One region of the Paenibacillus sp. GYB004 genome, then DNA from elsewhere that is predicted to be linked to it. Evidence: riboswitches for the same ligand, from Rfam matches in the RefSeq annotation. Region 1 holds a riboswitch; each other region holds the start of a gene.

Region 1 (7,531 bases):
GATGCCGGTCGTGCCGATCAGATGCGGCAGCGTGAACAGGATGGCGACCATCAACAGCATTTCCCTGGCCACGGTAATCCAGGTCGCCATTTTGACCTGATCGGTTGACTGGAAGTAGGTCATCATCACGAAATTGACGCCCATAAACAAGTAGCCGATAAAAAACAGCCGGATGCCGGTAGCGGCCATCTCCCGGACTTCGGGGGCGAACGAGCCGAACAGCGACACGATCCCGTCCGCCGCGACGAGCCCGATCAGAAAGATGCCGGAGCCGATGCCGAAAGCGGTCTGGACAGCGAGCCGGATCGTCTGGCGCTCCCGGACGTGCTGCTTCGCTCCGCGGTAGTAGCTGATAAGCGGCTGGATGCCCGCCCCCATGCCGATGAACAGCATAAGCATCACGCTGTGAACATAGTTCAGGACGGAGAAGGCGGACACGCCGAGCGTTCCGGCCCAGCGGACCATGGCGATATTGTAGCCGGCCATGAAGACGGCGATGCCCAGCTCCGCGACGAAGCTCGGGAAGCCGATCGTGAACGTATTTCTCAGCAGCTCCCAAGAGAAGCGCAGCTTCACGAACCGCAGCGAGCATTCCTTGCGCAGAAAATGGGTGACCAGCACAAGCGTCCCGATCGCAGAAGCGCCGATCAGCGCCCAGGCCGAGCCCGCTACGCTGAAATCGAGCACGAACAGAAACAGATAGTTCAATACCACGTTGCATATCGAAGTCACGATCAGCGAGATCATCGCCAGGTTCGGATTGCCGTCGTTGCGGACGAAAATGTTGAACGTATTCTGGACGGTTACGATAAAGCCGAACGCGAGCAGCACGTTCATAAACTCCATCACATACGGCATCGTATCGTCGTTGGCCCCGAGAAAAATGGCCAGGTTGTGTCGGAACACATAAGCGATCCCGGCGATGATCAGCGTCAGGCCGAATATAAGCGCAAGCGAATGGGTGAAGACCGACTGGGCTTGATTCACCTGCTTGGCGCCCAGATGCCTCGAATACAGAGCCGCTCCCCCGATGCCGATCCACAGCGAGACCGCAAAATAAATCGAAAACACCGGAAACGCGACATTAACGCCCGCAAGCGCCACTTCGCCGAAACGGTTTCCTACGAATATGCCGTCAATGACCGCATTGATCGACATCATAAACATCCCGATCATGGAAGGGATCAGGTAACGGACGAATACTTTGCCCACGGAATCGGATTCCAGGGCCGTCAGCTTTTGGTTTTCATTATGCATCATACACCTCGATAACAGTTACGAATGAAGAATGCCTTTCCATAAGAAGGAGAAGGTCGTTTCGGACGCCTGGATAAAATAATCGGGACTGCCGAATATAAGCTTCGCGGACAATCCTTCGAGTACCGTATGGACGGCCAGTGCGGCTTCCTTGGGGTCCGCACGAAGCGTAAGATCGCTGCGGAAGGCGAGCTCCAGCAGATGCAGCAGATGATGCGAGTACAGGTCGTACAAGGTGATGAACAGCTGCTGCAGCGGCTCGGGCGGCATAAACGCCATCAGGAACATGAGCTTCACGTTCGGGTTCGTCTCGTAACGCTCCTTCATCTCGGCAGCGAATGTCTGCATCGTCTTTGGCAGCGGCTTACCCCGGTGTTCATCGAAAAACGCAGTGAGAAAGGCGATCTCCTGCTTGGTCGCCTCTTCGTGGATTTCAACGACCAGGTCTCTTTTATTTGCAAAATGAGCGTATATCGACTGCTTCTTAATGCCGGCTCCTTGGGCGATATCCGCCAGCTTCGTCCCCTCGTAACCGAACTGCAGAAGATGGCTGACCGCAACTTTTTTGATCTCGTCTCTTCGGCTCACCTGCATGACCCCTCGGCGAATTAGTAGTTGCCTTACCGTAGTCAGGTAACTGTAATCGGATTTTATCACCATTTTCATTGATTTTCAATTGGTCTACAAATATTTTACATAACAGATCTAGTCGGGGACACGAACTCTGGTCAGTTAAGCGGCAACAGGAATAAGGCAACCTTGCTGAAGCTTCTCGGCTCGCGGAATGGACTGTGCACGCGTGAAGGGGGGATGCTGCGGCGGGGCGGCATCCTGAAGATGGAAATAGATTGACGATCCAAATCAAGTGCGGTTAAAATGAAAGCGCTGCCCGGTTTGGCTTGCGATCTGTTGATGCAGCAGCCGCAATGTACGATCAGCCGCCCGGGTGCATTTCATCGGATTCGGTATAGGGAGGGGCAATGGAATGGACAATAAAGGGACTGTCGTGCTCGATTTGAGGCCGGCCAAGGGGAATCCCCGCAACAGCGAGGGTGCATTTCTGGAGCTGAAGGACGGACGGCTGATGTTCGCGTACAGCCGGTTTATCGGAGATTCGCACAGCGATGAGGCGGCGGCGTGTATTGCAGTCCGCTATTCGTCCGATGGCGGCGATACGTGGTCGGATGACCGGATTGTGGCACATCCGGGCGACTATGACGCGCTGAATCTGATGAGCGTATCTTTGCTGAGGATGGGCAACGGCGATGTCGGGCTGTTTTATATTATCCGTTACGGCTGGCATGACACGCGGCTCCGGTTATGGCGTTCATCCGACGAGGGGGAGACTTGGGGGGAACCCGTGTGCTGCGTCCCGGGCCTGGGCTACTATGTAACGAATAATGACAGGGTCGTTCGTTTATCTAATGGTCGGACCATAGTACCTGCTGCCCTGCATAAAATGAGAACCGACAGCACGACCGACTGGAAATCGTTCGACCAGCGGGGTATGGCCTACTTTTACTTGTCGGACGACGACGGGGCGACGTGGCGCGAAGCGAAAAGCGGATGTTCCTTGTCGCTGGCGCATTGCGGCAGCGGGCTTCAGGAGCCGGGGGTCGTCGAGTTGTCCAACGGCACCTTATGGGCTTACGCCCGCACCGATCTCGGCCGCCAATACGAGATGTTTTCGTTCGATGGGGGGGAGACGTGGAGTCCCGCCGTTCCGTCGCGGTTCACTTCGCCGACCTCGCCTTTGTCGGTCAAGCGCAATCCGGAGAGCGGCGATCTGTTCGCTGTCTGGAATCCGGTCCCGAACTATGAGACCCGGACGCTGGAGAGGCATTCCTGGGGGCGCATCCCGCTGGTCGGCGCGATCAGCACGGATGACGGGAAGACGTGGGGGCACCGCTTTACGATAGAAGGAGAAGAGACGCGGGGCGGGTACTGTTACACGGCGATTCATTTTACAGCGGATTCGCTGCTGCTGGCTTATTGTGCGGGCGAACCGGAGGACGGCATCTGCCTGGCCAGACTGAAGATCAAGAAATACAAGCTGGCGGAGCTGTACGGGAAGTAACCGGACCGCGGAAGGGAAGTTTGGACAGATTACAGGTTGGGAGGCTTTTCGGGTTTGGCTGTTTGGGGTGGCATTTTGTATGGTTTAACAGGACTCTTCGTTCCTGATCGGATGAACCCGGTATATTTCTGAACGAGCCTGCTTAGGATATAGTATCCGTATCCGGGGCCGTTCGGATCATCCGTTTGTTTCCTGAATGCCCGCGCGCAGAAAAAAACGGCGAATCTGCCGGCCGGCGTGCCGAAAGGATGGACGAACCGGAGCTAATCATGATAACGTTATAAGATTAGCTGTTTTGCTGTTATCCGGTTCATTGCCGGAGGGCGGCACGGATCTCGAATCCGGTCTAGCGCGTGCGCCGGCGGATATCCGTAGCACCATTATTTGTATGGAGTGGGGTTCAGGTCATGGATACGACCACATTCAGTGCATTAGCCGAGCCCAACCGCTTAGTCATCGTCGAACTTCTGCGCGACGGCCCCCTTACCGTAGGGGAAATAACCGAGAGGCTCGAACTCAACCAGCCGCAAGCTTCCAAACATCTTCGGGTTCTTCACGATGCCGGGCTCGTCGAGGTGAATCCGGTCGCCAATCGGCGTATTTACAGGCTGCGTCCGGAGCCGCTTCTCGAGCTGGAGAGCTGGCTGGAGTCGTTCCGCCGTCTATGGGAGGAACGATACGACCGGTTGGACGAATATTTGCGCGAGCTGCAAGCGAAGGAACACGATCACGACGGGAACAAGTAAGGTTCCCGCGGGGGGATGTACGGCAGGTCGCGTCAGTGCCCGGGTCGGCCTCGTTCTTGAACGAAGCCGTGTGCCGGGAACGGGCCGTACAGACGTCTAGCCGGAGCGATCGGACTCTGGTCTAAACGTCCAAGTCAAAGAAGCAGCGAGGCGCGGAGCCTGCTGCTTTCTTTGTTGTAGAGGGGATGGGAGCCTGTACAACTGGGGCAAAGTATTACCCGAATCCCGGGCAGGGAGGCGGCCCCGTGTCTTGTTCCTGTTCCGGATCGGTTGAATCTCCTATGCTTCCTCGACGGACAGCTTGTCCAGCGCCTGCTTGGCGCGGTCGCGTGCTTCTTGAACCGTGGGAGCGGACGATAAAGCTACCGCCATACGGCGTCCTGCCTTCGTAACCGGCTTGCCGAAGATGCGCAACTGCGTGTTCGAGACGGCCAGCGCCTCGGCCGCACCGCCGATCCGGTAATGCTCCAGCTCGCGATCCGCCTTCAGCGGCCGGCTGGCGCCCGGCGTTACCAGTACGATCTCCGGAATCGGATAGCCGAGGATGGCGCGGACGTGGATGGCGAATTCGGACAAATTTTGCGTGACCAGCGTCACCAGCCCGGTATCGTGAGGCCGCGGCGAAACTTCGCTGAAGTACACTTTATCTTCGGCCAGAAACAGCTCGACGCCGAACAAGCCGTAACCGCCGAGCTCGTCCGTAATCGTCTTCGCGATATGCTTCGCTTCCGCGATCTGCTGTTCCGTCATCTCGTGGGGCTGCCAAGACTCGATATAATCTCCGTTCTCCTGAATGTGTCCGATCGGAGCGCAGAAGCTTGTCCCGCTTACGGAACGGACCGTCAGCAGCGTAATCTCGGATTGGAATCGGATAAACTCTTCGATGATAACCCGGCCGTTCTGTACCCGACCGCCTTCCATCGCGATATTCCAGCTGCTCTCGATATCGCTCTCTTCCCGGCACACGCTTTGCCCTTTGCCTGACGAGCTCATGAGCGGCTTGATGACGCAAGGGTAGCCGGTCTCCTTGACGGCTTGCACGAACTGTTCGTACGTATCGGCGAACTTGTAGCCGGCCGTCGGAAGTCCCAGCTTCTCGGCGGCCAGCCGGCGTATCCCTTCGCGGTCCATCGTCAGCTTCGCCGCGCGGGCGGTCGGGATGACGCGGTAGCCTTCCGCTTCCAGCTTCACCAGCTCCGAGGTGGCCAGCGCCTCGATCTCCGGTACGATCAGATCCGGCTTCTCCTGCTCGATCACGGCCCGCAGCCGCTCCGCATCCAGCATATCGATCACGTAGCTGCGGTGGGCGACCTGCATGGCAGGCGCGTCCGCGTAGCGGTCTACGGCGACCGTCTCCACGCCCAGGCGCTGAGCTTCGATGATCACTTCTTTCCCCAGTTCTCCAGAGCCTAACAGCAGCAATTTGGTTGTACGCAACATCGGCTTGTCCCTCAATTCGTTCTATTTTGTCATGCCCATTTCCCGCAAGAAAACCAAAAAGAGGCAAGGAGAAACCAAGTCCCCTTACCTCTGCCCAGGCGTACGGCCGTTACCGTCCATGTGCTCCCTCATGGTTCCCCATGCTCCGCCAGTTACACATACACGTTGAATTGTCAGCTTGATCATACCGGAATCCGGTTCGAAATGCAATTGGCCTCGTGCCCGGCAACTGCGGTTATCATTAGCCTCGCATTCCCCCTGGAGGATAAGGACCAATCAAAGGCCGGTCACGAACGAACACCGGCTACTGCTGACGCTGATTGATTTCCTTCAAATGTTCCAGTAATTGTTGAACGATCGTTTCTTTCGATTTAAGACCGTCCAGCAGCAGATCCGACCTTAATTTAAGGTGTTCGTAGAGGTGTCGCATCGCCTTTCCTTCAAAATCATGATAGCTGGTTACATAGTTCAAGATCCGGTCCAACCGCTCTTGCGGCGGTTCGTTTACATAATCATAGGTCAGATTTCTAATCATCCTTCTGCACAGAGAAATCTCCAGCGGGAGATCGATACAAACCGAGGTATGAATGATCGCGTCCATCCCTTCCCTAAGTCGTCCGAAAGGCTCCTCCACAATAATAAACTTGGCTGGCATCAATTTTCTGTTCCAAGGATCGGTTACTTCCATTCCATTGTGTAACTGAGTCAAATCCCTAAGAAACTCGTCATTTCTAACTTCATGGGGGTTGACCTTCTCTCCGCGGTTGATCCTCTCGAACAAATCGTCCGGAAACCGAAGCGTCGATTGATAGGCATCGAAATAAAAACTGACTGCATCTTCGAGAAGCTCGACGCTTCTTTCCATTAATGAGCTTTTCCCTGCACCCGAAGGACCGCTAATACAAATAACGATGGATTGACGCATCCTGGAATCCCTCCCCAAATTAGCGGCAGCCTGCTGCCGAAAGCGGCAATAGAATCGCGATTATCCGAGTAAAACAAACAGCCTCGGTTCAACTCGTGAACGAAGGCTGCCTGACCAGATGTGTTTGAGTTGAATTAGAGAAATGAGGCTTTGTACCGGCTTACTGGCTTCCGGCAAGCCGCTTCCGCACACTCGCCAGCTGCACGCACAGCGCCAGCACCTCGATCGCAGTCCGCAGCTCCCCGAGCGGCGGCAAGGTCGGAGCGATCCGGATATTCCGGTCCCGCGGATCGTGTCCGTACGGATACGTGGCGCCGGCTCCCGTCAAGGTGACCCCGGCATCGGCGGCCAGCCGGACTACTTCCTTGGCACAGCCGTCCGGCGTGTTCAGGCTGATGAAGTAGCCGCCGTTCGGCTTGTTCCAGGAGGCGATTCCCAGTCCGCCCAGCTCCGACTCGAGGATGTCCAGCACTGCTTCGAACTTCGGCTTGATGATCGCAGCATGTTTTTCCATATGGGCGTGAACGCCGTCAACGCTGCCGAAGAAGCGAACGTGACGGAGCTGGTTGATTTTATCCGGTCCGATCGTCTGCACCGAGAGCTGCTTGCGGATGAAGCTCAGATTATGCTCGCTGGCGGCCATCACCGCTACGCCGGCTCCGGGGAAGCTGATCTTGGAAGTGGAGCTGAAAATAAACGGACGATCCGGATGGCCCGCAGCCCGGCAAGCCTCCAGAATCGGCTTCAAGCGGTCGGGCGTATCGCTCAGATGGTGAACCGTGTACGCGTCGTCCCAGAAAATCCGGAAGTCGGACGCTTGGGTCACCATCCGGGCCAGACGATCGACGACTTCATCCGAGTACGTGATACCGTCCGGATTGCTGTATTTCGGCACGCACCAGATGCCTTTGATCGACTCGTCCCCCCGTACCAGCTCCTCGACCCGGTCCAGATCCGGACCGTCCTGCCGCATATCGACGACGATCATCTCGATGCCGAACAGCTCGCAGATTGCGAAATGGCGGTCGTACCCCGGGCTCGGACACAGAAATTTGACCGACGGAAGCTTGCTCCACGGCACTTCGC
Region 2 (7,531 bases), on a different contig from region 1:
CGTTGTTGATACGCTCCAAAATGCTTTCGAATTCCGTTTTGGATTCCGCATCGAGCCGGATATGATGGTTGCCGAGCAGCTCGAACGGCCGGAGCGGTCCGCACGCAAGCAGACTGGGGCCGAACAGTTGAACCAGATGCGGATTAAACGAAAACATCGTGCGCACATATTCCGAAGAAGGATGTACTTTCGGGCAATGGCGGGTCATGCCGTTCATAATAATCAGATCGCCGGACTCCAAAGGAATGATCCGGTCGCCGATCAAATAATCGCACCGACCGCTATGGAAATAGTAGATTTCGTATTGGGAATGAGAGTGAAAAGAAGTAGTGACGGGGAAATAATTCCATTTGTAATAATATTCGGTGAACATCCGGATAGGATTAGACTTTGGTTTCATTCCGATGACATCCTCCTTTATCCCGCGCACAGCTATCATGTATCTGTATTATACCACAGCCGTCTTAGGCGAGAAGCAGGAGGATTAAGCCCGGACCCCCCGTCCGCTTATTGCTTGATTACCGCCTGCCGCCTACCGTCCGTCCGCCTGCCATTGCCTTCCCCCGCCTGCCGCCCAGCCGCTGATAAACTCCATCGCCCGATATCGCCCCGCCCCCGTCTGACCGCTCTGAACCGACTCCAGTCCATATCAAGCCGATGACGGGGTTTCCCCAAAAAACCACTGACAGTTAAATGAACCGCCAGCCTTCCCATTCGTGTCTAAAGCCATTAGCCGGAGTGCTGTGCTATATTTCTAATATGAAATCGCTTGCAGATCAAATTTTAAGCAGATAACGATAAGGGGTGTTCACTATGAGTAAAAAAATAGTAAACAGTGTACTAGCAGCAGCGCTTGTATCCACAATGCTGGCCGCATGCGGAGGGAAAGGCCAAGCCGGTGTGCAGGGCGGGGACGTCCAGCAGCCGCCGAAGAAGGAAGAGCCGATCGAGCTTGTGTTCTATGACGGAGGCGGCGACTGGCCGGAGGAGCGGTTCGAGAGAGAGATCGGAGGTCCGATCAAACAAAAGTTTCCGCATATTACGCCGAAATTCGTACCGATGACGAACGGGAAAAAAGTGCAGGAGATGATTACAGCCGGCGAGCAGTTGGACCTCATTTTCTCGTCGACGGGACTCGTATACAACAATTTGCTTCAGCATGAGCTTCAAACCGATATTACACCGCTCATCGAGAAATACAAGTTCGACTTGAACAAGCTCGAACCGGCGGTCGTCGACCAGATGAAACTGCTGGGCGGTGGAGGCATGTACGGGCTGCCGGTATTCATGTCGCCTGCGACGGTGTATTACAATAAGGACATCTTCGACAAGTTCGGCGTTCCGTATCCGAAGGACGGGAATACGTGGGACGATCTGTACGATCTGGCCAAACGGCTGACGCGGGAAGATGGTGGCGTCACCTATCGCGGGCTGTTCGTATCCGCCCAGCATTTCATGAGGCTGAATCCGTATTCGCTCAAAACGTTCGACCCGGCCACTCAGAAGGCGTCCTATTCCGAGGAAAAGTGGAAAAAGCTGTTCGACAATCTGACCCGTTTCTATACGCTTCCGGGATATAACATGAACGGCAACCTGACGTATGTAACGAATCAGCGCAATACGTTCGTCAAAGACCGGACGGTCGCGATGTGGATTCCGGTCAGCACGCTGCACACGGCCCAAGAGCTGGAAGGCATGAATTGGGATCTGGCGACATTCCCGGCGATGGCCGATCAGCCCGGCGTAGGACCGCAGCCGTACCCGAACGCGTTCTGGCTGACGAATACGAGCAAGCATAAGGATCAGGCGTTCCAGGTGATGGCTTATCTGGCTTCGGAGGAGTTTCAATTGCCCGGCGTGAAGCGGGGAGAGTTCATATCCGCGCTGAAGAGCGAGGAGCTGAGAAAAGCGTTCGGCCAAGACGCGGCGATGTATAAAGGGAAAAACAGCAAAGCGATCGTACCGGCCAAGTTCGCTCCGGCGGCGCCGATCGGGAAATTCAACAGCGTCGCGGAAGGCAACCTGCTTACAGGCTACAACAACGTGATCCTCGGCAAAAAGGACGTCAATACCGCGCTGCGGGAAGCGGAGGAAGCGACGAACAAAAAGATTCAGGAAGAGCTGAAAAAATAGAGCTATCCTGCATTGCCAGCACGGATGAACTTTGATATGATGAGGGCAACTGAACAGTCCGCACGCGACTGGCGAATCAAGTGGGGCACCACTGGGGAGCGTGCGGAAGGGACAACTGCCGCTCGCCTGGGTAAAGTGTCCGGAGTACCGCATATAGCGGCTGCTTCGGATGCTTTTTTTTGTTGTACGCCATTGCAGATATCGGGGATCTGTTAGGGTTCCGCGATAACCGGGAGGGATACGTATGGGAGTATGGTTAAGGGCGAAGGAAACCGCCGAGCAAGTCCGTGCGGAAGTAGCGGCAGAAGCAGAGCGGCAGCGTGCGAACGGAACGATACCGAAAATAGCGGCGCTTGTAGTTGGAAACGATCCGGCTTCCGTCTATTACGCGGAGACGAAACGCAAAGTCGCGGCGAAGCTCGGAATCGAGTTCGAACTGATGATGCAGCCGGGTGACGTTACGCAGGAGCAGCTGATCCGTATCGTATCGAAATGGAGCAGGGATGCAGCCGTACACGGAATTATGCTGGAGCTGCCGCTGCCTGCTCACATCTCGACTTCTGCGGTAGCGGAGGCGATCGATCCGCTCAAAGACGTTGACGGGGTCACACCGGCCAACAGGCTTGCCGTCATGACCGGCGAGCCTGGATTAGTTCCGGCTACCCCGCAGTCGTGCATCCGCTTGCTGAAAGCATACGGCTATACGCTGGAAGGGAAAAATGTGACGCTGGTCGGACGCGGTCAAACGGTCGGTTTGCCGCTGTTCCATATGCTGCAGCGGGAGCAGGCGACCGTCACCGTATGTCATTCGCGAACTCCCGATTTGACGTTTCATCTGAAACACGCGGATATTGTCGTAGCCGCTGTCGGGAAACCGGGAGTTATTACCTGGGAAATGATCCGGCCCGGGACGATCGTCATAGACGCGGGCATCCATGAGCTGCCGGATGGTAGGATTACCGGCGATGTCGATCCGCGTGCGATCGAGGTTGCGGAAGCGATGTCTCCGGTTCCCGGGGGCGTAGGCGCTTTAACGACGGCGCTGCTGTTCGAAAATGCGATGCGGGCGATTCGGCTGCAGCAGCAGGCTGGAAGGGAGGCTGCACGATGATGGAGCAGCAAAACGCGATGTTCGACCGGACGATCCGGTCGTTTGTTCAAGAAGCGGGAGCGGCTGTTCCGACGCCGGGCGGAGGCAGCGTCTCGGCGCTCGTCGGAGCGCTCGGGACCGCGATGGTGTCGATGGCGGCCAATTTTACCCAAGGCGCGAAATTCGCCGGAGCGGAAGCGGCGATGAAAGAAGTGGTCGGCCGGCTGCAGGACTGGACCCGGGATTGCGAAGACTTGCTGGAGGCGGACGTCGCTTCTTTTGAGCGGTATATGTCGGCTCTGAAGCTGCCGAAGTCGACGGACGAGGAGAAGCGGGTGCGTGCGCAAGCGATCCAGGATGCGGCGGGCCAGGCGATCGAAGTGCCGCTCGCGCTTATGCGCGTATGCCGGGACGCCCTTGAGCAAACGGTGCGTATCGCGGAGTCCGCCAATCCGAACGTCATCTCCGATCTCGGGATCGGCGCGATTTTGTTCGATTCGGCGGCTCAGTCCGCTTATTTAACCGTAGAAATCAATCTGGCCTCGCTGAAAGACGAGGAAGCGAAGCAGCGGTACGACGAACGGGCGGCTGCGCTGCTCGGGGAGACGGCAAGGCTGAAGACGCAAGCCGTAACCGCCGTACGCGGGATCATCTGGAGAGGAAGCAGGTAGGATGCCGAAACTGAATATAGCTATATTCGCTTCGCACGGAGGCTCGAACGCCCAGGCGATCATCAATGCCGCTGCAGCAGGGAACATGAACGCAGCCGTTAAAGCGGTGATCAGCAACAATTCGCAGTCGGGAGCGCTGGAGAGAGCGAAGCAAGCGGGAATTCCCGGCTTTCATCTCAGCTCGAAAGCTTATCCGGAGCCGGAAGCGCTGGACCGGACGATACTGGATACGTTGATCGCACAAGAGGTGAATCTGATCGCGCTGGCCGGCTATATGAAAAAGCTCGGTCCGCAAACGCTGGCCGCCTACGCCGGACGTATCGTGAACATTCACCCGTCGCTTCTGCCGAAGTTCGGCGGACACGGGATGTACGGCCATCGCGTGCACGAGGCGGTGCTCGCTGCGGGCGAGAAAGAGACGGGGGTAACGATGCATCTGGTCGACGGCGAGTACGACGAAGGACCGGTGATTGCGCAAAGCGTCGTGCCCGTCGAGCCAGGCGATTCGGTCGAGACGCTGGCTGCGCGAGTGTTGCGCAGAGAGCATGCGTTTTACGTCGAGACGCTCGGACGGATTGCGGACGGAGAGATCGTGCTGCCGCCGCTGAACGGTTGAGGCTGTGGAGGAGGAGCCTAGACGCGGCTCGATCCGGTAAGAAGCGTTTACACTCGATACCGTGCGAATGAAGAAAAGTACTACCATTTAATACCAAATTGATTATACAAAGCCCGGGCATGTCAGGTCATGCTGCCGCCCTGGCTCTACGCGCCGGCCCAATAGAGATGCTCCAGCGTAACGAGCCAGGTTAATCCTAGTGACTCGGCCAGGAGGACCGATGGCCGGTTACGGTCTTCGACCTGATATCGCGGGATGAGATTTCGGCTCAGCAGTCCATTGCCGGCGGCTTGTACGACTTTTTTGGCGTAACCGTTACCCCGATATTCCTCTGCGGTATGGACGGCGCCGACTTCCCAAACTCTGCCGTAATTGCGAAAGACGATGCAGGTGCTGGCAGGTTTTCCGTCAGTATAGAAACTGTAAGACCTCGCCCCGTGAGCGAACAGCTGCTCGATTTCTCCAAGCTCGTATCCGTTGGAGAGCCACATCGGCAGCAGTTCTTCTTGCAGAGTGTCCCATGCGATCACCTCATCCGGGCTTTGACCGGGAAACGGCTCCAGACAGGAGTAGGAATAAAAGGAACGAATCCCGGCAAGCTTGAACTTCCGCTCGAGAAGCTGCTTGTACGCGTTTCTCTGAACTTTAAATACGGCGGGTTTCTTCGGAATCGGGGGATCGTCGAGCAATCGCTCCAGCAGACGGTTGTCCGTACCGGCCAGCATATATACCGACTCTGCCTCCGGATACGTCTTCCGATCGTAGGAAGAAAACTCCACCGGAAGCGACAGCAGCAGCCCCCAGCTGGAATCCCGTTCCAGCACCGTACAGCCGAGCTTGCTGCCATACGTATCGATCATTTTCAGCAGGGTAATATTCTCGAGGACGTTACTGCTTAACTGTTGTTTGGCTTTACTCCACATGGACGCACCACCTCTTTCTATGTCGGAATCGACATCTTCATTTTCCAGTTGATGGGCGGTTGTAGTCAATGGGGGATGCGCGTATACCAATAAAAGGGGTTTGTGGTAGGATCATTATTGAAGCCCGAGATAACTGCTGGTGGGAGGGGAATGTATGATTCACATTGGCGTGGATATAGACGGCGTACTTGCTGTTCACGGGGGAGATGAGAAGTTCTTCGATATCAGAATCGCCCCTAAGGCGGTAGAAGTTATACAGGAGTTTTCTAAGTTAGGTGTGAGGTTCAGCATCATCAGCTCGAGAATAAATTGTAAACCGGAAACACACGAGTGGCTGAAACGGAATCGGGCTTTTGATCTGTTTGAATCTATCTTGTTGGCAGAAGACCATAACGACAGTAAACTGAAGGCGGCTCAGCTGTTACAAATCCAAGTCATGATCGAAGATACTCCTTACGAAATAGAGAAATTAAGTGTTGGGGAATGGGAAATATGGATGCCGGAACTCCCTATAAATCGATCCTATACCCCTGCATCCCGACAAGTGGTGAGCATGAAGGGAAGAAGCGTATCTCCAAAAGGCTGGGTAGCCGATTGGGAAGATATCGAAACCCGGCTTATTCAAAAATTGAATGAACGAACCCGGTAATTGCATAGGGCTCTGGCATGGAGGTCCTGTCCGTTCTCATATACTCATAATGCGCGATAGGGGCATAGATGACGGAGGAAACGGAGGAATGGACATCGACAGCCATGAGGAGCTGGTTTTGTTTTTGAATTTATGCGCGGTTGAGAAAAGGAGAGCGATCCGCATGTACGCGGATCAGCGGGACGATAGCTTGTACCAGACGTTACTGTCCGCTTCGGTAATAACGGAATGCCGGCTTGCTCAGATCGGCCGGTCGGCCAAAGTTCTGTTTATCGGAGCCGGCGCGTTCCCGATCTCGACTTGTACGCTTCATGCCGATTTGTCGGGAGTGTGGGACGTAGAGCCGGTTGCCGGAAACAACTGTATTTACGATACGTTGATTCTGAAGGCTCCCCAGCCGGCTGTCGCCTCGCCGACCTGCTGATACGCCCATTGTTCGGCAACTGGGCCGTATCGTGAATTACCCAATCAACCGCGCATAGAAGTTATGCGCGGTTTTGATTTTTGTACAGTTGATTATACCTAAAACCTCCCACTTCCTTACTAGAAATTCATGGTAGTATGAAAGAATGGGAGGTGCGGCTTACTCCACCATGAGCGGGCAAGTAACCAGCCGCAAAACTGCAACTACGGATGGAGCCTGCTAGAAAAAAGGAGGGAAACGGATGGAAGACGCGCTTTCGCGGATCAAGCACAAACACTCGAGAATGATTAACGGACGGCGGCACGTGTGGGACGTAGAAAAATTGTGGAAGCGATCCGAGAACCTGCCTGTTGTCAAGATCCGAGTAGATTCGATCCAAGAACTGGATCAGGACTGCTGGTTCGGATACGGGAGCACTTCGGTGCCTACGATACGCAATGTGGCGAAGCATTGTAAACGGATCGTCGAAGCGGATATGAGTTACCCGATAATAGTAACGGCAGACGGTCTGCTCGTCGACGGAGGACACCGGCTTGCCAAAGCGCTGCTGAACGGCCAAACGGAAATCGACGCCGTCTTTCTGGATGCTCTGCCGGATGCGGATTTTATAGAAGGAGCGTTTACGGCCATGTACCGCTACGTTCCCATGACCGAAGAGACTGCCCGAATCGTAAACGCCTGGACGTACCCGCAGCCGTACGATTTATACAATATGGGCGGAGAGGACGAAGGGATCGCGGAGCTGTTGAACGGCGAATATTACAGCGTCCGTGAGGCGAACGATCAGATTGCAGGATTTATATGCAGCGGGCATTCTGCGCGAATCCCCGGAGCTTACGAGGCCGGAATCTATAACGACCCAGACTGCCTTGACGTCGGGCTCGGGCTGCGTCCGGATCTGACCGGCAAAGGGCTGGGGAGCGATTATGTCAAGCAGGCGGTAGAGTTTCTGGGCAAGGAACTGGGGAAGTCCAAGTTCCGTCTGGCCGTTGCCGCCTTTAACGAAAGAGCGATCCGAACGTATG
Region 3 (7,531 bases), on a different contig from region 1:
ATGCCGCACCTTCAGCCGGAAGTAAGGGAGCATGAACCGCATCTCGCATTGGACGGAGGGCCTGACGGCTTGCGGTTTTATAGGCGCATTGTGGAGCAGACCGGAAAGCTTCCCTCGCGGCCGGCGGTTATCGGATTCGAGGTCGGAAGCGGGCAGGCCCGTCAGGTGGCGGAGCTGATCCGGGAAAGCGGCGGCTGGGAGCGGATCGAGATCGTGAACGACCTGGCCGGCATCGAGCGTCATGTAATAGGTTCGCCAAAAATTTAATAGATTCATAGTTTAAGACCCCTCGCGTCTGTCCATACTGGGTACCAGGAAGACGAAAGAGGGGTTGTTACTTATGGTGAAACGGTTGCCTTTTCGCTCTTATTGGTTAGTAGGATTTGCACTTATCGTTATGATGACATGCTGGGATTCGAACCGGACGCAAGCGGCTCTGCTCGAGTCGGGTATTCCGGAGGAAGCGATCCGGCTGCGTATATTAGCCAATTCCGACGCTCCTGACGATCAACTGGTCAAGATGCTGCTGCGGGACGAGGTTTCGCGTGAGATTAGTAGATGGGCAGGCGAGCCAAGCAATATTGAAGAGGCGAGGGACGTTGTCCGGGCTCATCTGCCGAAGCTGGAAGCGCTCGTGCAGGAAGTGCTAACGCACAACGGATACAGCTACGACTACAAGGTCGAGCTTGGGCAAGTACCGTTCCCGGCCAAAGTATACGGCAATCAAGTATATCCGGCAGGCAACTACGAAGCGCTCCGCATTACGCTGGGCAAAGGAGAAGGGCAAAACTGGTGGTGCGTTCTGTTCCCGCCGCTCTGCTTCGCGGGAGGCAAAACCGGTACCGCAGCGGCGAAAAAGACGGAAGAGCCGAAGGAGCCTGCAGCAGCAGCCAAAGCTGGCGACCAAACGGGTACGAGTAAGGCGAGCGCAGCTAAATCCCTTGCAAGCAAGGCCGATACCGGTAAGATAGAAACGGGCAAAGCGGAAGCATCTAAACCGGAAGCAAGCAAGAAAGACGCTGGCAAAGCAGCCGCTTCGGACGAAGAGGGCGCAGAAGAACCGGAGCTGAAGTTTTTTGTATGGGAAGTGCTTAAGAAAATGATCGGCTCGGTGAAAAGCGCAGTGGCCTAATATCATCTATTATTATCTGCAAGCTTGGCAGTGCTTATCGAATGCGGCGTGACAGTCCTGCCGATCCGCGCTATAATGGCAAGGACAATAATCGGGAGTGCCGGACCCCCGGACCCCCGGACCCCCGAACTCGGTAAAGCAGGGATGAAACGAATGAATACGACAATATGGAAAGTACAATCGGATGCGTCCTCGGCGCATCCTTTCTTGACAGAAGCGGGAAGCTGGATAGCTCGGGGACGTACGGTCGCGTTTCCGACGGAAACGGTATACGGCCTCGGTGCCGATGCCGGGAATACGGCCGCGGTGGAAGCGATATTCGAAGCGAAGGGCCGTCCGTCCGACAACCCGCTGATCGTGCATATAGCGGATGAGGAACAACTGGACGCTCTGGTCCGGCATGTAGACGATACGTCTCGCCAGCTGATGCGGGCTTTTTGGCCGGGACCGCTCACGCTGGTGCTGCCGGCCAAGCCCGGTGCGGTGTCGCCCCGCGTCACGGCGGGACTGTCCACGGTGGCGGTGCGGATGCCCGCCCACCCGGTCGCGCTCGAGCTGATCCGCGCGGCCGGATGTCCCGTCGCGGCGCCGAGCGCCAACCGTTCGGGGCGGCCAAGCCCGACGCTGGCCTCCCACGTCCGCGACGATCTGGACGGCCGCATCGGCGGCATCGTCGACGGCGGCCCGGCCGGTGTCGGCGTCGAGTCGACAGTCGTCGCCGTTGAAGCCGGCGGCAGTCGAATCCGCGTACTGCGACCGGGCGGCGTAACGGTTGCCGACATGCGACACGCTGCACCCGGCGTGGAAGTGACGGTGGAGACCGCAGCGGAAGAAGCGCTCGCCCCCCGTTCGCCCGGAATGAAATATACCCATTATGCGCCGCAGGGCAAGCTGACACTCGTGCAGGGAGAACCCGGGGAAGTGGCGGCGTATATTCGCCGGTTGCTGGCGGAAGCGAAACAGTCCGGCGAGCGGACGGGGGTATTAACCACCGCGGAGCGTACGGAACTCTACGAAGCCGATCGGGTCGTCCGTTGCGGCCATGAAGACGATATGGAAGCTGCCGCCAGGGAGTTGTATGCCGCACTGCGGCAATTTGACGAAGCAGGGATTACGTTAATATGGGCCGACGGGTATACGTCTTCGGACGGGATCGGACTGGCCGTGATGAACCGGCTGAACAAAGCCGCCGGCCACCGGATCGTACAAGTATGACAAGCTAGAATGTTTCCCGGATTGTCCGCATATGTTGGTTAGGAACATTGTGGACACGGGGTGATATCATGACAGCGCTGGCAACTGCGGCCGAGATGGGGCAACTGATCACGATAGTCGTTATGAGTATTGCTCTCGGGATGGATGCTTTTTCCCTCGGAATCGGCATCGGGTTAAGAGGGGTACGGCTGCTGGATATTGCTAAAATCAGTTTGATCATCGGGTTGTTCCATGTGGTCATGCCGCTCGCCGGCATGTTCATGGGCCATTATCTGGGCTCACTGCTCGGCGACGTCGCCACGATGACCGGCGGGGGGCTTCTGGTGCTGCTGGGCGGCCATATGATTTTCAGCTCGCTTCGGGGCCAAGAGGTAAAACCGATCGATCATCGCACGTTATGGGGACTGACTTTTTTCGCATTCAGCGTCAGCATCGATTCGATGTCGGTTGGCGTATCGCTCGGCATGTTTTCCACCGACCTGGCTTTCACCGTCCTAATGTTCGGTTTGTTCGGGGGCGTGATGTCCGTATTCGGCTTGCTGCTCGGCCGCAGGGCCGGACACTGGGTCGGAGAGTATGGGGAGGCGCTCGGAGGAGTGATCCTGCTGGCGTTTGGTATCCGTTTTTTGATATAAACGAGTGCATGAGGTACAATAGATGCGTAATCTGCCGGTCGTGGCTGCCTAACTACACTTGACTGACATGTAGAAGCGGGAAAGCGGGGGAGACGGATGTACGAACGGATCTTATTTGTATGTACGGGCAACACGTGCCGCAGTCCGATGGCGGAAGGTTTATTTCGCAAGCTGGCGGCGGAGGCAGGGCTGGACACCGAAGCCCGTTCGGCGGGCGTATCGGCCTGGGACGGTTCGCCGATCTCGAAGCATTCCGCCAACATTTTGCGGAGCCGGGGATTTGCGGGCAGCCTGACTTCAAGCGCGCTTTCCGGAGAGACGATAGCTTGGGCGGATCTGATTCTGACGATGACGACCGGGCACAAGCAGACGATCCTTCGCCGGTATCCGGAATCTGCGGATAAAGTGTACACGCTCAAAGAGTTTGCCGAGGACGACCCTTCGGTTACGGAAACGGTTGCGGAGCAGCAGCGGTTTCACTCCGAGTTGCAAATCAAGCAGGCGCTCGGACAGACGATTACGGAGGACGAGCTTCGCCGGGCGAAGCAGCTTGGGCTCGGGATGCCCGATTTCGATATAGCCGATCCGTTCGGCGGGGATCAGGAAATCTACGAGCAATGCGCGGACGAGATCGAGTCTTATGTGGTGAGGTTGATACGCAAGCTTGCGCAGGGCTAACCGCGGGCGGGCAGTTGCCCGCCCGGAGTGGCAGCAGATGCGGAGACAGTTCTTCCGTCTTTACAGCGCTGACAGGATGCGTTATGATACAGGTAAGAGTAAGGACTCCGATGTAACTGGCGACAAGTGGAGATTACCACAATGGAGCATCGGGGAATACGGCCGGTCGCCTGGGCAAAGAGCAGCGGCGTTTCCACGTGGAACGCAAGTCATGCTCTTTTTTCGCTTTCCGTCGGTTATACTAGTACAAAGTCAAAGCTGACGGCATATCCCGGAGACGGGGCGTGATCGCCGGGGGCATTTTGAACTTGTACCAGGCGCAAGTCTAACTTCAGGAACGGAGGTAGCACGAATGAAAATCGCAATCGGTGCGGATCACGCGGGTTTCCGGTTGAAGGACGAGATCGTGGCTGTATTAAAATCGGAAGGGCATGAGGTGGAGGATTTCGGCTGCAATTGCTCCGATTCCATCGATTATCCGGACTATGCTGTGCCTGTGTGCGAGAAAGTGGCTGCGGGAGAGGCGGATCGGGGAATCCTTATATGCGGAACGGGGATCGGCATGACGATTGCCGCCAACAAGGTGCCGGGCATCCGTTGCGCGCTCGTGCACGATTTGTTCTCGGCGAAAGCGACCCGCGAGCATAACGACTCGAACGTGCTCGCTATGGGGGAACGGGTGATCGGACCTGGGCTTGCGCTCGAAATTGTGAAGGTGTGGATCGGAACCGATTTTTCCAAAGGACCGCGGCATGAAAACCGGATTCGCAAAATCAAAGAGCTTGAAGATAAATACGCGCTTCATCCATAAAGCCGGTAAAAGGCTCGGCTGAAGCAGACGGAAGGGGAGCGGCTTTCCGTGAGTAGCAAGCAGAAGGAAGAAGGGCCGAATCTGGTCCAGATTGGCGCAGACGTGGAGCAGGTTCTTCGCGAACTGGTGCAGGCGGGCAGCATACGGCCGGGTCAGATCGTCGTGATTGGGACAAGCACAAGTGAAGTGATCGGCCAGCGAATCGGAACGTCCGGCACCGGAGCGGTAGCGGAGCATATTTTTCGGGCTGTCGATACCGTGCGTCGGGAAGCCGGCTTTTATCCCGCCTTTCAATGCTGCGAGCATCTGAACCGCGCGCTTGTCGTAGAGCGGGAGATGCTGCGCTCCTATCCTCAACTGGAGGAAGTATCGGTTGTGCCGGTGGGCAAGGCCGGCGGCTCAATGGCCGCATACGCTTACCGCCATCTGCGGGACGCTTGTGTCGTCGAAACGATCGCAGCACACGCCGGATTGGATATCGGCGATACGCTGATCGGCATGCATCTTCGCCGCGTTGCCGTTCCGGCACGTCCGTCGGTAAGGACGATCGGTCATGCTCACGTCACCATGGCTTATACCCGTCCGAAGCTGATCGGCGGGGTTAGAGCCGTATACGAGCTGGAACAGCCCGATCTGAAGGGCGGCGGCGGTACTTTTTGTGATTAGTCTGCAAGATTTTATGATTATACACCTTACTACTATATAGCGGGAGGAACTGAATATTATGGAACATTTGCGTAAAGCCGATCCTAAGATTGTAGAAGCGATGAATTTGGAGCTGGGCCGTCAGCGCGACAAAATCGAGCTGATCGCTTCCGAGAACTTTGTCAGCCAGGCCGTTCTGGAAGCTATGGGAACCGTACTTACTAATAAATATGCGGAAGGATATCCGGGCAAACGTTACTATGGCGGCTGCGAATACGTGGATATCGTCGAAGATATCGCTCGCGACCGCGCGAAAGAGCTGTTTGGCGCAGAGCATGCCAACGTTCAGCCGCACTCCGGCGCCCAGGCGAACCTGGCGGTTTATCTGGCGGCCTTGAAACCGGGCGACACGGTACTCGGCATGAATCTGGCCCATGGCGGCCACTTGACTCACGGCAGCCCGGTTAACGCATCCGGCATTTTGTATAATTTCGTAGCCTACGGAGTAGGCGAGACGGATTCCCGCATCGACTACAACGAAGTGCGTAAAGCCGCTTTCAAGCATCGTCCCAGAATGATCGTAGCCGGAGCAAGCGCATATCCGCGCATTATCGATTTTGAAGCGCTCGCTTCGATCGCGAATGATATTGGAGCCTTGTTCATGGTCGATATGGCTCACATTGCAGGTCTTGTTGCTGCGGGTCTTCACCCGAATCCGGTTCCACACGCACACTTCGTGACCACAACGACTCACAAGACGCTTCGCGGTCCGCGCGGCGGATTGATTCTGTGCCGCAAGCCTTGGGCGGCAGCGATCGACAAAGCTGTATTCCCGGGCACGCAAGGCGGTCCGCTGATGCATATCATCGCCGCTAAGGCGGTAGCGCTCGGAGAAGCGCTGCAGCCGGAATTCAAAACATACGCGCAAAAGGTCGTCAACAACGCCAAGGCGTTGTCTGAAGCGCTTCTCGCCGAAGGACTCGATCTGGTGTCCGGCGGTACGGACAACCATTTGATGCTGATCGATCTGCGCAATATCAATCTGACCGGCAAGGACGCTGAGCATCTGCTCGACGAAGTCGGCATTACTTGTAACAAAAACGCCATTCCGTTTGACCCGAACAAGCCGATGCTTACAAGCGGCGTGCGCGTCGGTACGCCGGCGGCCACTGCCCGCGGCATGGATGAAGCGGCGATGAAAACGATCGCGAAGATCATCGCGCTGACGCTTAAAAACCCGACCAGCGAATCGGCTCATAACGAAGCACGCGGCCTGGTGAAAGACTTGACCGCTCAATTTCCGCTCTACGCGGGACTTGGCTATTAAAATGATAAGCAATCCGTTGAAGGGGACCGCTAACTTGCGGTCCTCTTTTTTCGTTCGAACGCCGCTTGTAGAATGTGGCCCATCGGATTGAGGAGAATGTAGTAGATCCCGGAATTTAGGGAATGCTAAATGCGGTTTAAAGCGCGCCGGGAGCGGGCAAAAGTTTCGTGCAACGAGATACGTACAGTGATATAATAGACAAGGTTCGCCTTCGACAGGAAAAACCAGATGCAACAAGCATTCGACGCCGATCGTACCGACGGATGCTGCCCGGGAGGACGTTTATGAGCAAGGTTTACGTGTGTGATCATCCGCTGATTCAACACAAAATGACTTACATAAGGGATAAAAACACGACCACAAAAGATTTCCGCGAGCTGGTGGACGAAGTGGCGACGCTTATGGCCTATGAGATTACGCGGGATATTCCGCTTGTCAGCGTAGAAGTGGAAACGCCGGTACAAAAGGCCGAGAGTAAAATTATCTCAGGCCGGATGCTCGGCCTTATCCCCATATTGCGTGCGGGGCTCGGCATGGTAGACGGCATCCTGAAGCTGCTGCCCGCCGCCAAAGTCGGACATGTCGGCTTGTACCGCGATCCGGATACGCTGCAGCCAGTCGAGTATTACGTGAAGCTGCCTACAGATGTGCAGGAGCGCGAGCTGATCGTCATCGATCCGATGCTGGCGACCGGAGGCTCGGCTAACGCCGCTATCGAAGTATTGAAGAAACGGGACTGCAATCAGATCAAGCTGATGTGCTTAATCGCCGCACCGGAAGGTATTCAGGCTGTACAAGAGGCCCATCCGGACGTTGACATTTACGTGGCTGCCGTCGACGAGTGTCTAAACGATCACGGCTATATCGTACCGGGATTGGGAGATGCCGGGGACCGGCTGTTCGGCACGAAATAAACCGAAAAAGGGGAAACGAAGCATGAGCCGCATTCGGGTAATGACGATTTTCGGCACACGGCCGGAAGCGATTAAGATGGCGCCGCTTATATTGGAGCTGAACAAGCGTACCGAGCAGATCGAATCTTTGGTGTGTGTAACCGCCCAGCATCGGGAGATGCTCGATTCGGTTAT

What was found. Region 1 has a riboswitch for ZMP and ZTP ahead of purT (phosphoribosylglycinamide formyltransferase 2). Riboswitches for the same ligand answer to the same signal wherever they lie in the genome.
Region 2: linked by a shared signal. The riboswitch ahead of PV433_RS13820 (bifunctional 5,10-methylenetetrahydrofolate dehydrogenase/5,10-methenyltetrahydrofolate cyclohydrolase) and the one ahead of purT (phosphoribosylglycinamide formyltransferase 2) in region 1 are both predicted to bind ZMP and ZTP.
Region 3: linked by a shared signal. The riboswitch ahead of rpiB (ribose 5-phosphate isomerase B) and the one ahead of purT (phosphoribosylglycinamide formyltransferase 2) in region 1 are both predicted to bind ZMP and ZTP.

What each region holds. Positions count from the first base shown of each region.
Region 1 is NZ_JARBDB010000040.1:77,274-84,804, reverse strand. It holds gene PV433_RS16715 (MATE family efflux transporter) at 1-1,260, opposite strand, end outside; gene PV433_RS16710 (TetR/AcrR family transcriptional regulator) at 1,276-1,845, opposite strand; gene PV433_RS16705 (sialidase family protein) at 2,243-3,334, shown strand; gene PV433_RS16700 (ArsR/SmtB family transcription factor) at 3,742-4,080, shown strand; gene purT (phosphoribosylglycinamide formyltransferase 2) at 4,360-5,520, opposite strand; ZMP/ZTP riboswitch at 5,606-5,686, opposite strand; gene PV433_RS16690 (hypothetical protein) at 5,825-6,445, opposite strand; gene PV433_RS16685 (aminotransferase class I/II-fold pyridoxal phosphate-dependent enzyme) at 6,606-7,531, opposite strand, start outside.
Region 2 is NZ_JARBDB010000031.1:54,744-62,274, forward strand. It holds gene PV433_RS13810 (helix-turn-helix transcriptional regulator) at 1-400, opposite strand, end outside; gene PV433_RS13815 (ABC transporter substrate-binding protein) at 814-2,133, shown strand; ZMP/ZTP riboswitch at 2,188-2,272, shown strand; gene PV433_RS13820 (bifunctional 5,10-methylenetetrahydrofolate dehydrogenase/5,10-methenyltetrahydrofolate cyclohydrolase) at 2,378-3,244, shown strand; gene PV433_RS13825 (cyclodeaminase/cyclohydrolase family protein) at 3,241-3,894, shown strand; gene purN (phosphoribosylglycinamide formyltransferase) at 3,896-4,510, shown strand; gene PV433_RS13835 (GNAT family N-acetyltransferase) at 4,657-5,433, opposite strand; gene PV433_RS13840 (hypothetical protein) at 5,588-6,082, shown strand; gene PV433_RS13845 (hypothetical protein) at 6,171-6,506, shown strand; gene PV433_RS13850 (GNAT family N-acetyltransferase) at 6,748-7,531, shown strand, end outside.
Region 3 is NZ_JARBDB010000015.1:23,579-31,109, forward strand. It holds gene prmC (peptide chain release factor N(5)-glutamine methyltransferase) at 1-267, shown strand, start outside; gene spoIIR (stage II sporulation protein R) at 341-1,132, shown strand; gene PV433_RS09075 (L-threonylcarbamoyladenylate synthase) at 1,286-2,347, shown strand; gene PV433_RS09080 (manganese efflux pump MntP) at 2,416-2,982, shown strand; gene PV433_RS09085 (low molecular weight protein arginine phosphatase) at 3,079-3,660, shown strand; ZMP/ZTP riboswitch at 3,763-3,843, shown strand; gene rpiB (ribose 5-phosphate isomerase B) at 4,013-4,471, shown strand; gene PV433_RS09095 (TIGR01440 family protein) at 4,520-5,137, shown strand; gene glyA (serine hydroxymethyltransferase) at 5,196-6,443, shown strand; gene upp (uracil phosphoribosyltransferase) at 6,728-7,357, shown strand; gene wecB (non-hydrolyzing UDP-N-acetylglucosamine 2-epimerase) at 7,380-7,531, shown strand, end outside.